DNA from 3 places in the Vibrio panuliri genome. Region 2 is predicted to be linked to each of the others. Evidence: predicted binding sites of a transcription regulator. Region 2 holds the regulator's gene; each other region holds the start of a gene.
What was found. The regulator PurR, encoded in region 2, represses purine synthesis genes. The targets are predictions, from matches to a motif close to TNANGNAAACGTTTNCNTNA.
Positions count from the first base shown of each region.

Region 1 (5,561 bases), 460 kb from region 2:
AAGATAAACCGCCTTTCTTAGTGGTGAAATTAGGATCAAATAACCGCCTGCGTGTATTTGGTTCTATTTCTGGTCCATTGTTCGTAATCGTCACTAATAAACGATTGCGATTCACTCGTGTTTTAATCTCAATCACTGGCGCTGCGGTTTGGTTCATTGCGTCACAGGCGTTTTTAATAATGTTAACCCACACCTGAACCAATTCAGTTTGTGATCCTCTAAACGGAGGAATCTCACCTGGGCTAAGTCTGACTTCGACCGTACGCAAATCACTTTGCAATAACGCAACCGCTCGGTTGATACTCTCATTGATATTAATGTCTTCGATTGCATCAACATCTACCCTACCCAACTGCTTAACCGAACGCACAATGCCTACGGTATGTTTTGCGGCAGAGCGAAGGTCATGAAGGTCACGCCCCATTTTCCAGTATTTAACAGCATCTTGAGGGTTACGTAGCCATTGCTCAGCCACGCTGTCGCCCGCCACTGCTCGGGCCAAATCTTTTGCTGTCGACGAATCTAACCCATAGCGCTTCTCAAATGTTTTCGCCCGAATGCGTACGTCACTTGAGGAGCTCTTTTGCCCATTAAGTAAACCGTGATCAAAAAACTCGCTCGCCTCTGGGTGTAACGCTTCTAACAAGGTGACGACAATATGTTCAAGTCGTTCTGACTTACTGCTGACTACACCAATTGAGTTGTTTAGCTCATGGGCGAGCCCTGCGGCTAACTGCCCCAAGGTTGTCATCTGCTCAGCAAGGTAAAGCTTTTTCAATACTTTTTCTTTTGCCAACGCTTCTTGTGTCGCCCGCCATTGACGACGTGAAAGCTCATTGACAATCACTGGCGTAAATTGTGCGGTAAGCGGACCAAAAGTCTCTTGTTCAACAGGCGGAATATGGCGATCTATCCACGCCAGTTTTGCGTTGGTCTTCGCGATGACCGTCGATGACGCAATCCATGTACCAGAGAAAAAGCTATGAACGCCGATAAACGCCCCTTGGCAAGCGTGAAACACTCTAGTGGTGTTCTCTCCCGCAGAAGCGAACCCTTCGAGTTCCCCTTCAAGCACATAGTAAAGCCGTTCATTGCGACCGTTTTGGTCGATCAGCGTTTCATCCGCTGCGACCGATATGGTGCGCTCAGGATGACTGAAATAACGATTGATTAAACTGGTTACATCTGGTTGAAACATCTAGCCTATATGCCCTACTGAATGAAGAACCCACACCAACACAAAACTGAGTATTACCCCGACCACACCAAGAATCACCCCAACCTTTGCCATTTGGTTACTTTGCACGTTACCGGTCGCATGGGCCAAAGCATTTGGCGGTGTACTAATCGGTAATGACATGCCCAGTGATGCTGCAAATGTCACGACTAGGATTAGCGTCACCTCGCCACCCAGTGGCGCCAAAGAAACCATTGATGAACCCAGTGCCGCCATAATTGGCATCAATAAGTTTGCAGTCGCGGTATGCGACATAAAGTTCGCCATCAACAAACAGAGGAACGCCGCACCGAACAACACGATGTAAGGTGAGTACTCGTCAAACGGAATACTATGCACGACCAAACTCGCCAGACCGGTTTTATCCAATGCCAGTCCAAGCGCGATACCACCTGACACCAACCACAACACATCCCATGAAATCTTCTTAAGATCTTCCTTGTTGATGATGCCAGTTAAAGAGAAGACGGCGACCGGAATCAAAGCCACTGTATACGAGTTCATGCCGTGCGCAGAGCCCATCAACCACAATAGAATCGTCAAACCAAAAGTCAGGTAAACCACGATAGATTTAGGTGTTTTCAGGAACTTGCCTTTGATCGACAAATCAATACTCTTTTGCTCAGCGGGGTATAGCGCGATAATCAAAAACCACGCGAGCGCCATCATCACCACCACAAATGGCACGCCAAATGCCATCCACTCGCCAAAAGAGATAAAGTTGTCACCCACAAGATATTTTAGTGCAATCGCATTGGGTGGTGTGCCTATCGGCGTACCGATACCACCGATGTTAGCCGCAACAGGAATACACAGCGCAAAGGCTATTCGGCCCGGGTCTTTCGGACCAAACACAGCAATAACTGGGGTCAGAATCGAAAGCATCATCGCCGTGGTTGCCGTGTTTGACATAAACATCGAGAAGATAGCGGTAATCAGCATTAAACCAAGCATCACGTACTTGGGGTCATTGCCAAACGGTTTCAGCAATACCCTTGCTAAGTTGACATCCAAACGATACTTAGTGGCAGCCATCGCAAGGAAAAAACCACCCAAGAACAGCATAATGATCGGGCTGGCAAACGTTGCCATGATCTCGTTGTACTTTAACAACTGACCAAAGTGCGCCTCTCCTTGCTCCAAACGGAAGAAAATCAACCCTTTATCCGAAAGCATCAATAGCTCAAGAACAATAATGACTACCGATGTGGCATAAATTGGGATTGGTTCGAACACCCAACATAAAGCGGCTAAAAGGAAAATTGCGATAACCCTTTGTTGCAATACCGTAATGCCTTCAAATGGAAAGGCACTGAGAGGCATCATAAGGATCAATAGTGGAATGACCACTGGGATAATGTATTTCAAATATGAACGCATTACGTAACTACTCTTCCTGAGATTTTAACTAGCTAATCTCATCATCCTCCTGTTTTGACGCGATAATTTGGCGTTAGATCAATGAATTCACATTGATGGAACATTGCGTCAAAAAAGTGTGGTTTGGGTCAGATTTTATTGTCGGCAAGCCAATGAACACCAAAGCGCAAACGTTTGCTTTTTATTTCCAATCCAGTATGATCCGAGCCAGTTTTCAATATCTTCAAAGCAAAGGGTGTGTATGTTTGGTACGGCAACTAGTGAAAATTCTACTCGTGTACTTTTATTAGGCTCTGGTGAGTTAGGCAAAGAAGTGGCGATTGAGTGTCAACGTTTGGGGCTAGAAGTGATTGCCTGCGACCGCTATGAAAACGCGCCAGCGATGCAAGTCGCGCACCGCAGCTATGTGGTTGATATGCTCGATGGTCAAGCGCTAGCTAACATCATCGAACAAGAGCAACCCGATTATGTGGTGCCAGAGATCGAAGCCATCGCCACCGACAAACTGGTTGAACTAGAAGCAAAAGGTCTCAACGTGGTGCCCACTGCAAACGCCACTAAACTGACCATGAACCGTGAAGGCATTCGCCGCCTTGCCGCTGAAGAGCTCGGTTTGACCACTTCGCCTTATCGCTTTGCCGATAATTACCAAGATTTTGTCGCAGCAATTGAAGCGGTGGGCATCCCTTGTGTCTGTAAACCCGTGATGAGTTCGTCTGGCAAAGGACAAAGCGTCATCAAAAACAGAGCTGATATTGAAAAAGCATGGCACTACGCACAAGAAGGAGGACGCACTGGTGCAGGTCGTGTCATTGTTGAAGGCTTTATCGACTTTGACTACGAAATTACGCAACTGACCGTTCGAGCGATTGATGGTGTGCATTTTTGCGCGCCGATTGGTCACCGACAAGAAGATGGTGATTACCGCGAATCATGGCAGCCACAAGCCATGTCTGATAACGCTCTTAAAGCCGCACAACACGCAGCAGAGCAAGTGGTCAATGCCCTAGGCGGTTACGGTATATTTGGCGTAGAACTGTTTGTAAAAGGTGACACTGTCATCTTTAATGAAGTATCCCCTCGCCCACATGACACAGGTCTAGTGACGCTGCTTTCGCAAGATATGTCTGAATTTGCTCTACACGTGCGCGCCTTTACTGGTATGCCTATCGCTAACATTACGCAGTATGGTCCTTGTGCCTCGGCAGTCATTCTTGGTCAAGGAACGTCAAACAACATTCGCTACCAAGGGCTCGCTGATGCGCTAAACGCGCCTAAAACGCAACTTAAGCTTTTTGGCAAACCAAACATTGACGGTCGCCGCCGACTCGGCGTTGCAATTACGCAACGCGACTCCATAGAGCAAGCGATTGATGATGCCATCACTGCGGCGAGTAAAATCACCATCATTTACTAAGCGCTACTTTGTAAAAATGAAAACGCTTGGCGAAGTTGGATACCAAGCGTTTTTTGTGCCTGATTAAGACTCGATCAAGTACACTTCCTCCGCAAAGCGACTTAAGCTATTGCGCTTGATGCGCGGGTGATTTTCGTCCCCTTCGTCACGGTAAAGCTTGGTCACCGTGTAGTCGGAGAAGTGGAGACGTATCTCTTGCTCAGGCACCGAAAACGGTGGACCCGCCATCTCCTCCTGAGCGTAATCTAAACTAATCAGCAAGATACGGCCGCCAGGATTAAGTAAGCTTTTTAGTCTAGTTACGTACTCATCACGCATCTCTTCAGGTAGCGCCACCAACGCTGCTCGGTCATAAACAATATCAACTGGTTTGATTGGTGCGGTGAAGTAATCCCCAACATAGATCGATAGCTCATCAAACTGGAATAGCTCATGTTGACCGCCAATTGGCATCACCATTGGAGTGTAAAAATGCTCAGCAAAAAACGAACGCACAGCAATATTGCTTAACTCCACACCTTGGACATCTTCGTGTTTGCGGGCCAGCCAGATTAAGTCTTCTGATTTGCCACACAGTGGAACAAAGACTTTGTCATTCATTTGAGGATTGGTGGCAGGCCAATAATTGATGAGCAATGGGTTTACGTCTTCAAGGTGAAAACCGATTTGGTTTGCCGCCCATTTATTGTGCCAAAATTCTGGATCTTTCATTGTAATTTTCTCGGCTGACTTTTGAGGGCTAAGACTAGCGAAAACCACCGCAAATTTAAACAAACCATTCAGGTTGTGTTCATTTAGGTTCGATATACTGTGTCCCATGAGTAGGCAAAGAGCGCCGCAAAGATAAATTTAGTTACATCTTTTGCATGAACTTCTTATTCCAGTCTCACTCAAAGTAAGTAGCAATACTCACAATTGAGAGCCAGTTAATGTTTTCTAACCTTCACTGTTTGTTAGGATTGAGTTTGCTCAAGTAGCCCCCATAGATAATGTAAAGACTTGTTTTGTTTAGGTGTCATATTTTTATTGCCCTGTTTTCTAAGCAACAACAACTCTGAGGAGACTGAATGAGCTTATTCCTGCGTGCCACGGCACTTGTGCTTCTGATGTTGAGCCGTGCACCTGCGCTAGCCGCGATGCCGATGCCTTCAGCAACAAATGATGGCAGTAGAAGTTCAAACCAGAATGAGGTTTGCTCTAAAACCTTCAAACATAACCTTAGCGGTCTGTATGGCATCACATCTACCTACGATCAACCGCTGCAACCATACTCCGACTTTGACGTGCTCTACAGTAAAGCACACCAAGCTCAGTTCGAGTTGGAAACTATCTGTAAAAGTACCGCCCTACTCACTGGCACTGACGCCTATTTTGCTGGCGTGAAATCAACTCAACGTGCCCAAGAAAAGATTGCCTTAGAACTTGATAACCAAGTAAACCGTATTACAGACTTAGCTCGCGCAACGATCGTCGCCGATGATGTGGCGAGCCTAATGGAGGCTTATGAAAAATTAAGCCGTGAAACCA
Region 1 is NZ_AP019654.1:1,508,662-1,514,222, reverse strand. Features, by position in the region: gene GZK95_RS06900 (ATP-binding protein) at 1-1,198, opposite strand, end outside; gene GZK95_RS06895 (SLC13 family permease) at 1,199-2,617, opposite strand; gene purT (formate-dependent phosphoribosylglycinamide formyltransferase) at 2,859-4,034, shown strand; gene GZK95_RS06885 (thiopurine S-methyltransferase) at 4,098-4,745, opposite strand; gene GZK95_RS06880 (phosphoribosylglycinamide formyltransferase) at 5,102-5,561, shown strand, end outside.
Region 1: a site for PurR is predicted at 2,780-2,799, ahead of purT (formate-dependent phosphoribosylglycinamide formyltransferase). Genes of this name have one in related genera too.

Region 2 (5,561 bases):
TCACATAACTTATGGTAGGCTTCTGCCCTCTTAGCACTATCAATTATAACTATTCGCATAAATGAGTAATGCCTTGCTGTTTCATAAAACCTATCTGCATCCAACAAGTAATGAATGGGTAGTCTTTATCCATGGTGCGGGCGGGAGTTCATCTATTTGGTTTAAGCAGATCAAAGCGTACAAGCAACATTTCAACCTAGTGCTGATTGATTTACGAGGCCACGGTAAGTCAAACCAGTTACTAAAAGAGATCATGACCAGTCGTTACACGTTTAAAGCAGTAACACTGGATATCCTGCAAGTGCTTGACCACCTCAAAATACAATCTGCCCATTTTGTCGGCTTGTCTCTCGGTACGATTATCGTGCATAACCTAGCAGAACTGGCGACCGACCGCGTGAAATCGATGGTGCTTGGTGGGGCTGTCACACGTCTTAATACGCGTTCACAATTCTTGGTTAAAGTGGGCAATATCTTTAAACATATTGTGCCTTACATGTGGTTGTACAGCTTGTTTGCGTACATAGTTATGCCACAACGAGCGCAAAAGCAGTCGCGGCATCTCTTTATCCGTGAGGCGAAAAAGCTCTGTCAGCAAGAGTTCAAAAGATGGTTTATATTGGCATCTGATGTGAACCCGCTAATGCGTTATTTTAATCAAAAAGAGTTGCCGATCCCGACTTTGTATTTGATGGGCGATCAGGACTACATGTTTATCAAGCCAGTGAAAGAGATCGTTGCTCTACAGCACCAAAGTCAGTTACTAGAGATAGCGGATTGTGGTCATGTGTGTAATATCGAAAAACCCGAAGAGTTTAATCAGCATTCGATCCGCTTTATTCAGCAACAGATCCGCTAATGGATCGCGACGCCACATTGCCAACACAGTGCAAATTGTCCTTCATTAAGCTCCCCACACTCAGTGCAGCGCCAAGCCTGTTGTGAGTGTGGTTGTTCAAACTGCTCAATCAGTTCAATCGCTATCTCTTTTTTAGCTAGGTCGAGTAACCAAACATGAGGGGCGCTCGCTTCTCCAAACGGCACTTCACCTTGCAATCCAAAAATGCCTTCTCCTCGCACTTCGCATTGTATGTTGTGGGAGCGTAAAAGCTCACACACAATGTGAGCTTGAGGTGGATTCACGGCACTGAATATTTTCATCAATAACCTCGATTATACTTGGCTGTGAGATTCTGGCTGGCGTCGAAGTTTAGCCATTACCCATTTGGCAATAATTGGGAATAAGCCGAGTAGGGCAAAAGAGACCAAAACAGATGGGGATACAATGCCCGACAAGCTGTCGATTTGAGCTAGTTGAGTACCAGCATTGAGATAAACGGCAGTGCCCGGCAACATACCTAATTGGCTAACCAGATAAAAACGTGCCGTCGTGATAGGAGTTAGCCCCATCAGTAGGTTAATCAAAAAGAACGGAAAGACCGGAATTAAGCGTAAGGAGAAGAGATAGAATGCCCCATCTTTTTCTACGCCTTGATTGATCGCAGAGAGTTTGTCGCCAAATTTGCTTTGTACCCAATCACGCAGTAAGAAGCGGCTGCTGAGGAAGGCGAGTGTTGCGCCCAGCGTGCTAGCAAATGATACCAGTAGTAAACTGGTCCAAAAACCAAACAGGGCGGCACCAAGTAGCGTGACGACGGCTGCTCCGGGAATCGAAAAGGCGGTTATCGCGACATAAGCGGAGAAGTAGATGATGGCGGCAAGTACGAAATTCTGCGCAATAAACTCACCAAGAGCCGCTTGCTGAGCTTTCGCATTTTCCAACGTGAGTTGATCACCAAATTGTGAAATTAACACCGCGATTAGGGCGATCAGTGCTATCCCTATCAATAATTTTTTGTTCATCTTCGCTCTCCTTTCCCTTTTTTGCGTCCGCTTATTCTTAGTTTAGCTGTTGGGGGAATCTTGTCTCTGTTGGTAGATAAGAACCTTAAAGTGAAGAAAAACTTTCATAAAAAAAGCCAGCGAAATTCGCTGGCTAGTGTTTATTGAAGTCGAGAGAGTAGCTCATCTCTGCGCTCTTGGGGTACCACTGACCAGTGTGTCCCTTTAATTGCGCCTTCAAGAGACCACAACAGCTCTAGGCTAACATCACTAGAGTGAGTTTCGCGAATCGCTTTATAAGCCTCTACAGAGCCCGCTTGCTGCAATTGCTCAACATTATCGATACCGGCTTTCTTCAGCATTCGCTCAGTCGCTAAGCGAAGGTTCGGTAAATCTTTAATGCGAGTTGGTTTTGTTTCAGCTTGCGCTGATTTCTCAACTTGAGCTTGTGCGTGTGCTTCACGTGCAATCTCAAGCGTTTTGGTGCTATTACTGTACAAATCTTCACTCAGAGCGAAGTATTTAGTGACAACAGGAAACCCACGTTTGTGGTACACGTACGGCTCGAATCCTTGTTGTTTAAACTGCTTGGCGAGAATGCTGTCTGCTCGAATATGAAGCTTATTATTTACAACTAACGCAAACATAGTTTCGTCTGCAAAAATCCCAAACCCACCAAACATAGAGCGAGATTTAATACGACCTAGCGGCTCAAAGAGCCTCATCGAGTCTTTAAGAATTGGTTTGTCCATTCAGTACTTTCTCGGTGTATGTGTATGTCAATACGCCACCAAATCAGGTCCGAAAGATTAGCAGTTATGCAGGAAATAGGAGAATAATCCGTTAACGCGCGCATTTCTACCATCGGCAACCCCGCTACCATACGTCTTATGCTGTGCATAAAAGTTTAGGCCGGAAGCTTTGCGTCCCATCTTTTCAGAATGGTTTGCCCTGTGCGTGACTTAATTTGCCTTGCTAAAGATTAAATACTTCTGTTTCAAAGTATCACCATACTATGAAAGAATTGTGATCTTAATGCAAGAATTAAGTTGGGTAGGAGTCACAATAGCCGACTAATCTCACATCGGCTATTGTTATAATAATCATTGAGTTAAGGTAATTTGGTTACCGTAGAGCGTTCAACGATTTCTGGATGCATTTCAAATACGCGTTTGTCATGCTCTTTGTCTTTAATGCGTTCAAGTAAGATTTCGAAGGCATTTTTACCAACACGACGTTTAGGTTGGTGAACCGTTGTCAGTGGTGGCGAGAAGTACTCAGCAAGCTCGATATTGTCATAACCAATCACAGACATATCTTCAGGAATACGGATACCTTTCTGTTGCAGACGACTCATTAGACCAAGGGCCATGGTGTCATTGAAACAGAAAATTGCTGTTGGGCGTTTATCCATCGCTGCGATTTTATCTGCCGCTAGCACAGCAGTATCACACTCGAAGTTACCTTCTAAGATCCAATCTTCATTTACTGCCAAGTTCGCTTCATTCATCGCGCGCTTGAAGCCTTGAATTCGTTCCTGACAGGCTGCTTTTTCAAAGTGACCGCTTAGACAAGCGATGTCTTTGTGACCATGATCGATTAGGTATTTGGTAGCAAGATAGCCACCTTCTTCCGAGTTATCGATGATCTTATCCGCTTGAGAACTCTCCGGACCCCAATCCATAACTACTTTTGGAATGTCTTTGTGGCGGTCCAGCATTTCACTCAGTTCTTCTGTTAGGTCAGAACACATCACCAAAATACCATCGACGCGTTTTTCAGCGAGCATGCGAATGTAATCGCGTTGCTTTTCGTAGATACCACCGGTATTACATAGGATAAGTGTGTAACCTTGGCGGTAGCAGTAGCTTTCTACACCATCGATGACTTCAGAAAAGAATAGGTTAGTTGATTGCGTCACCAACATACCAATTGTGCGGGTACTGTTGCACTTTAAGCTACGCGCAACAGCGCTTGGCGCGTAGTTTAGTTCAGTGACGGCTTCCATCACGCGCTCTTGAGTTGCTTCCGCAACAAAACGCGTTTTGTTAATAACGTGTGAGACTGTCGTGGTTGATACGCCGGCAAGGCGAGCAACATCTTTAATAGTGGCCATAAGGTATGATCCTTTCTATAGCTGCCACATGGCTATTCACATTTTTGAATAAAACTGGCAGAAAGTAATAGAAATACAAAAACCGCTTTTTTACAGCGGTTTGTACTTGTTTGGTCTTTTTATCGTTTGCGGCTTCGATTTTAGACCGCATCGCCGCCAGTAGCAAACGAAAAACCCGCTCTCATTTTATGAGAAGGGGTGTTATTCCTCTTCACCCACTAAATAGGCGCAATCCAATTCAAGGAATGCCACCAGCAGTGAGGCCACAGAAGAGTAAAAACCAAAAGCGTCGAGTGTTTGACTTTTCGCTGTGAACTTTGGCACCCAATTTAGAATGTGCTGACGAATAAACGCTTCTTGCTCGATCAACGCATCATTGAGGTGGCGCTCTTGCTCCAACTCATTTGAGCGAATAATCATATTGCCCAACAGATCAAGTTCAATTGCGATATGGTCAGCAGGCTCATTTAAGTCCTGATTTACCGCCACACCATGCTGAGTCAGTAGATCTTGCATTTGGTTTGCGGGTTCATCATGCAATAGGCCTGTCGTACCCACATACATAGAGGCGTACGGTAGTGCAGACTCTTTGTCTGATTTTAAGAACAAGTCACAAAAATCCGCTGCAAGCTCTAGTTGACCATCTTCGCGATCCATTTGTCTATTGAGCGCGTCCACCAATCGGTCAACCGCAGGTTTTAGGGTTGGGTTTTCACCTAGACCAGCAAGAAAGCCGCGGATTTCAGGGCTTTGATATTGTGCAAGCTCTGTTTCAGTCAGTTCTCTTGCGAACAGACTCGAAAACCACCAGTAAATCTCTGCACGTTTTTCATTAAACGCTTTTAATTCTTGCATCTAACAATGCTCCAAGTTTCAGTACTATTAATATTTTAGCGAACAAACATGAATAGCGATAACGTGTATTGTGAAAAAATGGGATAGAAAATGGAATATTGTTAACAGGTGGGCTAGGTTTGTCTTGAATCAATAAAAAATCATCTTTCTTGATTTTAATATAACAAATACTAGAAATGTTACGGTTTATGAATAGAATACTGTTGAAATTAATTCCCAATGTAAATTAAGTGGTTTAGATGAGCTATCACGTATTAGTAGTAGAAGACGACGCGGTCACTCGCAGCAAGCTAGTTGGCTACTTTCAAAATGAAGGTTACACGGTCAGCGAAGCTGAGAGCGGCGAGCAGATGCGCGACACACTACAAAATCATTCGATCGACTTAGTTATGTTAGACATCAATCTTCCTGGTGAAGATGGTCTGATGCTAACGCGCGAACTGCGTAGTCAATCGGACATTGGAATTATCCTGGTAACAGGACGCACGGATAGCATTGATAAAATCGTCGGTCTCGAAATGGGCGCAGATGATTACGTAACCAAACCGTTTGAACTTCGCGAACTGCTAGTGCGCGTGAAGAACCTGTTGTGGCGCATTTCTGCTGCTCGTAATGCAGGTAGCGTTGTTGATCAAAAGAACGACGCAAACATTGTTCGCTTTGGCGAGTGGATGTTTGACATTCAACGCCGTGCTTTAAGCCGTAACGGCGAACCGGTTAAGCTAACTAAAGCTGAGTACGAACTACT
Region 2 is NZ_AP019654.1:1,045,582-1,051,142, forward strand. Features, by position in the region: gene GZK95_RS04780 (alpha/beta fold hydrolase) at 62-859, shown strand; gene GZK95_RS04785 (DUF7577 domain-containing protein) at 856-1,161, opposite strand; gene GZK95_RS04790 (TVP38/TMEM64 family protein) at 1,174-1,863, opposite strand; gene GZK95_RS04795 (TfoX/Sxy family DNA transformation protein) at 2,004-2,594, opposite strand; cyclic di-GMP riboswitch class I at 2,706-2,803, opposite strand; gene purR (HTH-type transcriptional repressor PurR) at 2,954-3,958, opposite strand; gene torD (molecular chaperone TorD) at 4,160-4,813, opposite strand; gene torR (two-component system response regulator TorR) at 5,053-5,561, shown strand, end outside.

Region 3 (5,561 bases), 240 kb from region 2:
TTTGGTTAACGGAAGATGACCCTGAATACCTGTCGATTGACCATGCGCCAATGATTAAACCTGACGATATCATTGAGTTTAAACGAGATGGTGTTCAAGACGGTGTGTACCGTAAGTTACGTTTAGGTAAGTACCCGATTCAAGCTCGACTCGATTTGCATCGTAAAACGCTTAAACAAGCACGCGACGAAGTCGTCAACTTCCTTAAGCAATGTATGCGTATGGATATACGAACGGTAGTGATAGTACACGGCCGCGGTGAACGCTCTAACCCTCCAGCGATGATGAAGAGTTACGTGGCACAATGGTTAATGCAAATCAACGATGTTCAGTGTGCGCATAGTGCGCAACGTTTCCATGGCGGGACGGGCGCCGTCTACGTTCTACTAAGAAAAAGCAGCGAGAAAAAGCTCGAAAACCGCGAACGCCATCAAAAACGAATGGGCTAACCTGTTCAGCACTGTTACAATCGCCGCGAGTTTCAATGCCATGTGACGGATTCACATGGCTGTCTATATTTGCCGTTGGGAAACGTTAAGAGAAATCCTATGTCACAAGATAATGCCAAACGTCTAAACAAATACATCAGCGAAACCGGCTTTTGCTCACGCCGTGAAGCCGACAAATTGATCGAACAAGGCCGAGTTACTATCAATGGCAAAATGCCAGAGATGGGAATGAAAGTATTGCCAAACGATGATGTCTGTATTGATGGCAACCCATTAAAAGCAAAAGAAAAGCCTGTCTATATTGCGCTAAATAAGCCTACCGGCATTACCTGTACGACTGAGCGCGATATCCCTGGTAATATCGTCGATTTCATCGGTCACAAATCGCGTATTTTCCCAATTGGACGTTTAGACAAACCTTCAGATGGTCTGATTTTTTTGACCAACGATGGCGACATAGTGAACAAAATCTTACGTGCGGGTAATAATCACGAAAAAGAGTATGTGGTTCGCGTCGATAAGCCGATCACCAATGAGTTTCTCAAAGCCATGAGCTCAGGGGTTAACATCCTTGATACCGTGACACTGCCGTGTAAAGTGAGCAAAGAGACCAAATTCTCTTTCCGCATCGTTTTAACACAGGGACTAAACCGTCAAATTCGCCGCATGTGTGAAGCATTAGGCTATGAAGTATTTAAACTTCGCCGTGTGCGCATTATGAACATCAGTCTAGATGGTATTCCAAATGGACAATGGCGCTATTTAACAGACGATGAGATTAATGAGATTCACGCTATGTGTGAAGGCTCAGTGAGCACCGAAGAAGCCTCAACCTTAGATGCAAAAGGTCAACGCATTCGTAAAGCGACCGATGCTAAACTGTTTGATAGCCGAGAAGAGAACCAAAGTTCAACAGCCCGTCGTAACCAGAAGAGTCGCACTTTTAAAGGGCGTAACGCGGATGAGTTCCGCCATGCTCCAAACTCGAAGAAAGGTCGTAACAGCGAACGTAGCCACCAGCGCGACAATGAACATCGTAGCGACAATAAAGGCAAGGGTTACAATAAGCCAAAACGTGATGGTGAGTTTAATAGCAAAGCGAACCGAGGCAAACCAAGTCACGCAAAGCCAACACATCACAAATCTAGCGACCGTAAACCAAGTTCGGCCCCTCGCGTAGGCGGGACATTGAGTCTGAAGAAATAACAAAGAAGGCTTGCCATTGGCAAGCCTTCTTTTTAGCTAGCAGCGTTCTCTCTGCGCATTTGTCATCCTCGAGAGGCGCAGCCGAGTCGGGGATCTGTAAGGCAACTTAAGCAGAGCGGTAAAAGATTCCCTACTCGCGCTAAAGCGCTCTATGGAATGACAAGTTTGAATTCAGCGCTCTATGGAATGACAGTCTTAACTCAGCATTCTATGGCGCGACGTGTTTGAGTTCAGCGCACTATGAGATGGCGAGTTTCCCTCCCATCCCATTTGTCATCCTCGAGAGGCGCAGCCGAGTCGGGGATCTATAAGGCAACTTAAGCAGAGCGGTAAAAGATTCCCTACTCGCGCTAAAGCGCTCTATGGAATGACAAGTTTGAATTCAGCGTTCGATGGAATGACAGTCTTAACTCAGCGTTCTAAGGAGCGACATAATTGAGTTCAGCGCACTATGGGATGACGAGTTTTAACGAAACTCTAACCCTACTAGGCAAAAAAAGAGGAGCCTAAGCTCCTCTTTTAACATTTGATTCGGTTTATTTAGTACCGAAGATCTTATCGCCTGCGTCACCTAGACCCGGAACGATGTAGCCTTTGTCGTTTAGCTTCTCATCGATTGCCGCAGTGTAAAGCTCTACATCTGGGTGAGCGCGCTCAAGAGCTTCAATACCTTCTGGTGCTGCAACAAGAACAAGCACTTTAATTGCCTGACAGCCTTTCTCTTTCAGAAGATCGATGGTTGCAATCATAGAACCACCCGTTGCCAACATTGGGTCAACAACCAATGCAATACGCTCATCGATGTTTGAAGCTAGCTTGTTGAAGTATGGAACTGGCTCAAGAGTTTCTTCGTCACGGTATACACCAACAACGCTGATACGTGCGCTAGGTACGTGCTCTAGTACACCATCCATCATGCCAAGACCTGCACGTAGAATCGGCACTACCGTTACTTTTTTACCTTTGATTTGGTCAACTTCAACTGGACCATTCCAGCCTTCAATGGTTACTTTCTCAGTTTCAAAATCCGCGGTTGCTTCATAAGTCAGTAGGCTACCAACTTCTGTTGCTAATTCACGGAAGCGCTTCGTGCTGATATCACCTTCTCTCATTAGACCAATTTTGTGTTTAACGAGTGGGTGTTTTACTTCAACAACTTTCATGTCCATCTCCGGCTTTTTTGGTATTTTTTAAACAAACCTTCAGATTATAAACGATTTCGCGCTGCATTTCTTGCTCTAGTGTACGATAAAAAACTTACGCAAACGTTTGCTATTGCGCTTTATCCACTGTTAGAATAGCGCCGTTTTCTCATATCCAACTGACTAGACCGAGGACTTCCCGTGAGTGGCAATAATACTTCTCTTAGCTATAAAGATGCTGGCGTTGATATCGATGCAGGTAACGCACTTGTCGATCGTATTAAAGGTGCCGTAAAACGTACTCGTCGCCCAGAAGTAATGGGTGGTATTGGTGGCTTTGGTGCACTTTGTGAACTGCCGACCAAATACAAGCAACCTGTGTTAGTTTCTGGTACCGATGGTGTAGGCACAAAACTGCGCTTAGCATTGGATATGAACAAGCATGACACAATTGGTATTGACCTTGTAGCAATGTGTGTTAATGACTTGATTGTACAAGGTGCAGAGCCTCTATTCTTCCTTGACTACTATGCAACCGGCAAATTGGATGTTGATACGGCAGCGGATGTTGTTTCTGGTATCGCTGAAGGTTGTGTTCAAGCTGGTTGTGCGTTAATTGGTGGTGAAACCGCAGAAATGCCTGGTATGTACGAAGGCGAAGATTACGATGTCGCAGGGTTCTGTGTCGGCGTAGTAGAAAAAGAAGACATTATCGACGGTACTAAAGTTGCTGCGGGTGACGCACTTATTGCGGTTGGTTCAAGTGGTCCTCACTCAAACGGTTACTCACTGATTCGCAAAATTCTAGAAGTTTCTGCTGCGGACAAAAACCAAGAGCTTGAAGGTCGCACTATTGGTGAACACCTACTAGAGCCAACAAAAATCTATATCAAATCAGCATTAAAGATGATTGAGCAACATGATATCCATGCAATTTCTCACATCACAGGTGGTGGCTTCTGGGAAAACATCCCTCGCGTGCTACCTGAAGGTACCAAAGCAGTTATTGATGGCAACAGTTGGGAATGGCCAGTCATCTTTAAATGGTTGCAAGAGCAAGGCAATGTAACCACACATGAAATGTACCGTACTTTTAACTGCGGTGTCGGACTGATTGTTGCACTACCAGCAGACCAAGCAGACGCAGCGGTTAAGTTACTTCAGCAAGAAGGCGAAAATGCGTGGGTTATTGGTACCATTGCACCAGCACAAGCTGACGAAGAGCAAGTAGAGATCAATTAAGTTATGAAGAGTATTGTTGTTTTAGTATCTGGAAACGGAACCAACCTCCAAGCGATCATCGACGCTTGTTCAAGCTCGATTACCAATGGCAAGGTAACCGCCGTATTCTCCAACAAAGCGGATGCTTATGCGTTAGAACGCGCGAAAAAGGCCGGTGCTGCTGGGGTGTTTCTCGATCCTAAGGCTTTCGATACCCGCGATGCATTTGATCATGAGTTGATGCGTCAAATAGATACATTTGAGCCCGATCTGATCATTTTAGCTGGCTACATGCGTATCTTGAGTGGCGAGTTTGTTCGCCACTATATGGGTCGCATGATCAACATTCACCCTTCTCTACTGCCAAAGTACCCAGGTCTGAATACTTATCAACGCGCAATCCATGCCGGGGATGAAGAACATGGTACCAGCGTTCATTTTGTCACCGAGCAGCTAGACGGCGGTCCGGTCATTTTGCAAGCCAAAGTGCCAATTTTCGATGAAGATACGGTTGAGTCACTGACCGAGCGTGTTCAGAATCAAGAGCATCGAATCTACCCAATGGTTGCCAAATGGTTTGTCGAAGAGCGGCTTGAAATGCGAGATGGCAAAAGCGCCTACCTCGATGGTGAGTTGCTTGGGATGTATGGCTACGCTGCGGAATAAAAACAGCGAGAGAGTTTAGAACGCTTCACTTTGAGATATGAGAGTCGAGAGGAACTTCTTCTCGGCTCTTTTCTTTGTCTATGATGTTGAGCTTTCTTTAAGTCCAGTCTCTCAATTATCAATTCTTTCCCCCTCTCTACTCTCAATTCTTTCTCTTTGTCTCAACTCTCATCCATTAATCCTCCATTCATCTTCGTTTTGTTAAGCTAGTCTGAATAATATTCCAGTCTTCACAGCTTAATATTGGAGGTGGCTATGGATATTAAGTCTCTACTTAATCAAGCTCTTAATTCAGATATCGTCCGTCAGGGGCAACAGCAACTAAAAAGCGCGTCAACCTCAAATACATTGAAATCACTCGGTGCAGGAGCGGTCGGTGGCGGCTTAGTCAATCTATTAATGGGCTCCAAAAAGAGCAAAAAAATGGGGAAAAAAGTCGGCAAGAATGCGCTCAAAATTGGCGGAGCAGCCGCTTTAGGTGCACTCGCCTATAAAGTGTATAACGACTGGCAAGACAAGCAATCTACACCCCAAGCCGCTGCCGAGCAATTTGACTCGTGTAACCAGATCCATGACCAATTAATCCTGAAAGCGATGATAGCGGCGGCAAAAGCGGATGGGCATGTCGACCAAACTGAAATGGCACACATCGAAAATGCTATCGAACAGGCAGGCGCGGATCAGCAGCTAAAAACACTGATTCACAATGAGCTAAATAAGCCGCTCGATCCTAGCCATATCGCACAGTTAGCACAAACGCCACAGCAAGCGTCTGAAATTTATCTGGCGTCACTGATTGTGATTGATGAGCAGAACTTTATGGAAAAAGCTTATTTGCAAGAGCTTGCCAAGCAGCTCAACTTAGCAGAGGAAGTTA
Region 3 is NZ_AP019654.1:805,072-810,632, reverse strand. Features, by position in the region: gene smrA (DNA endonuclease SmrA) at 1-449, shown strand, start outside; gene rluF (23S rRNA pseudouridine(2604) synthase RluF) at 549-1,655, shown strand; gene upp (uracil phosphoribosyltransferase) at 2,192-2,818, opposite strand; gene purM (phosphoribosylformylglycinamidine cyclo-ligase) at 2,999-4,039, shown strand; gene purN (phosphoribosylglycinamide formyltransferase) at 4,043-4,684, shown strand; gene GZK95_RS03660 (tellurite resistance TerB family protein) at 4,940-5,561, shown strand, end outside.
Region 3: a site for PurR is predicted at 2,913-2,932, ahead of purM (phosphoribosylformylglycinamidine cyclo-ligase). Genes of this name have one in related genera too.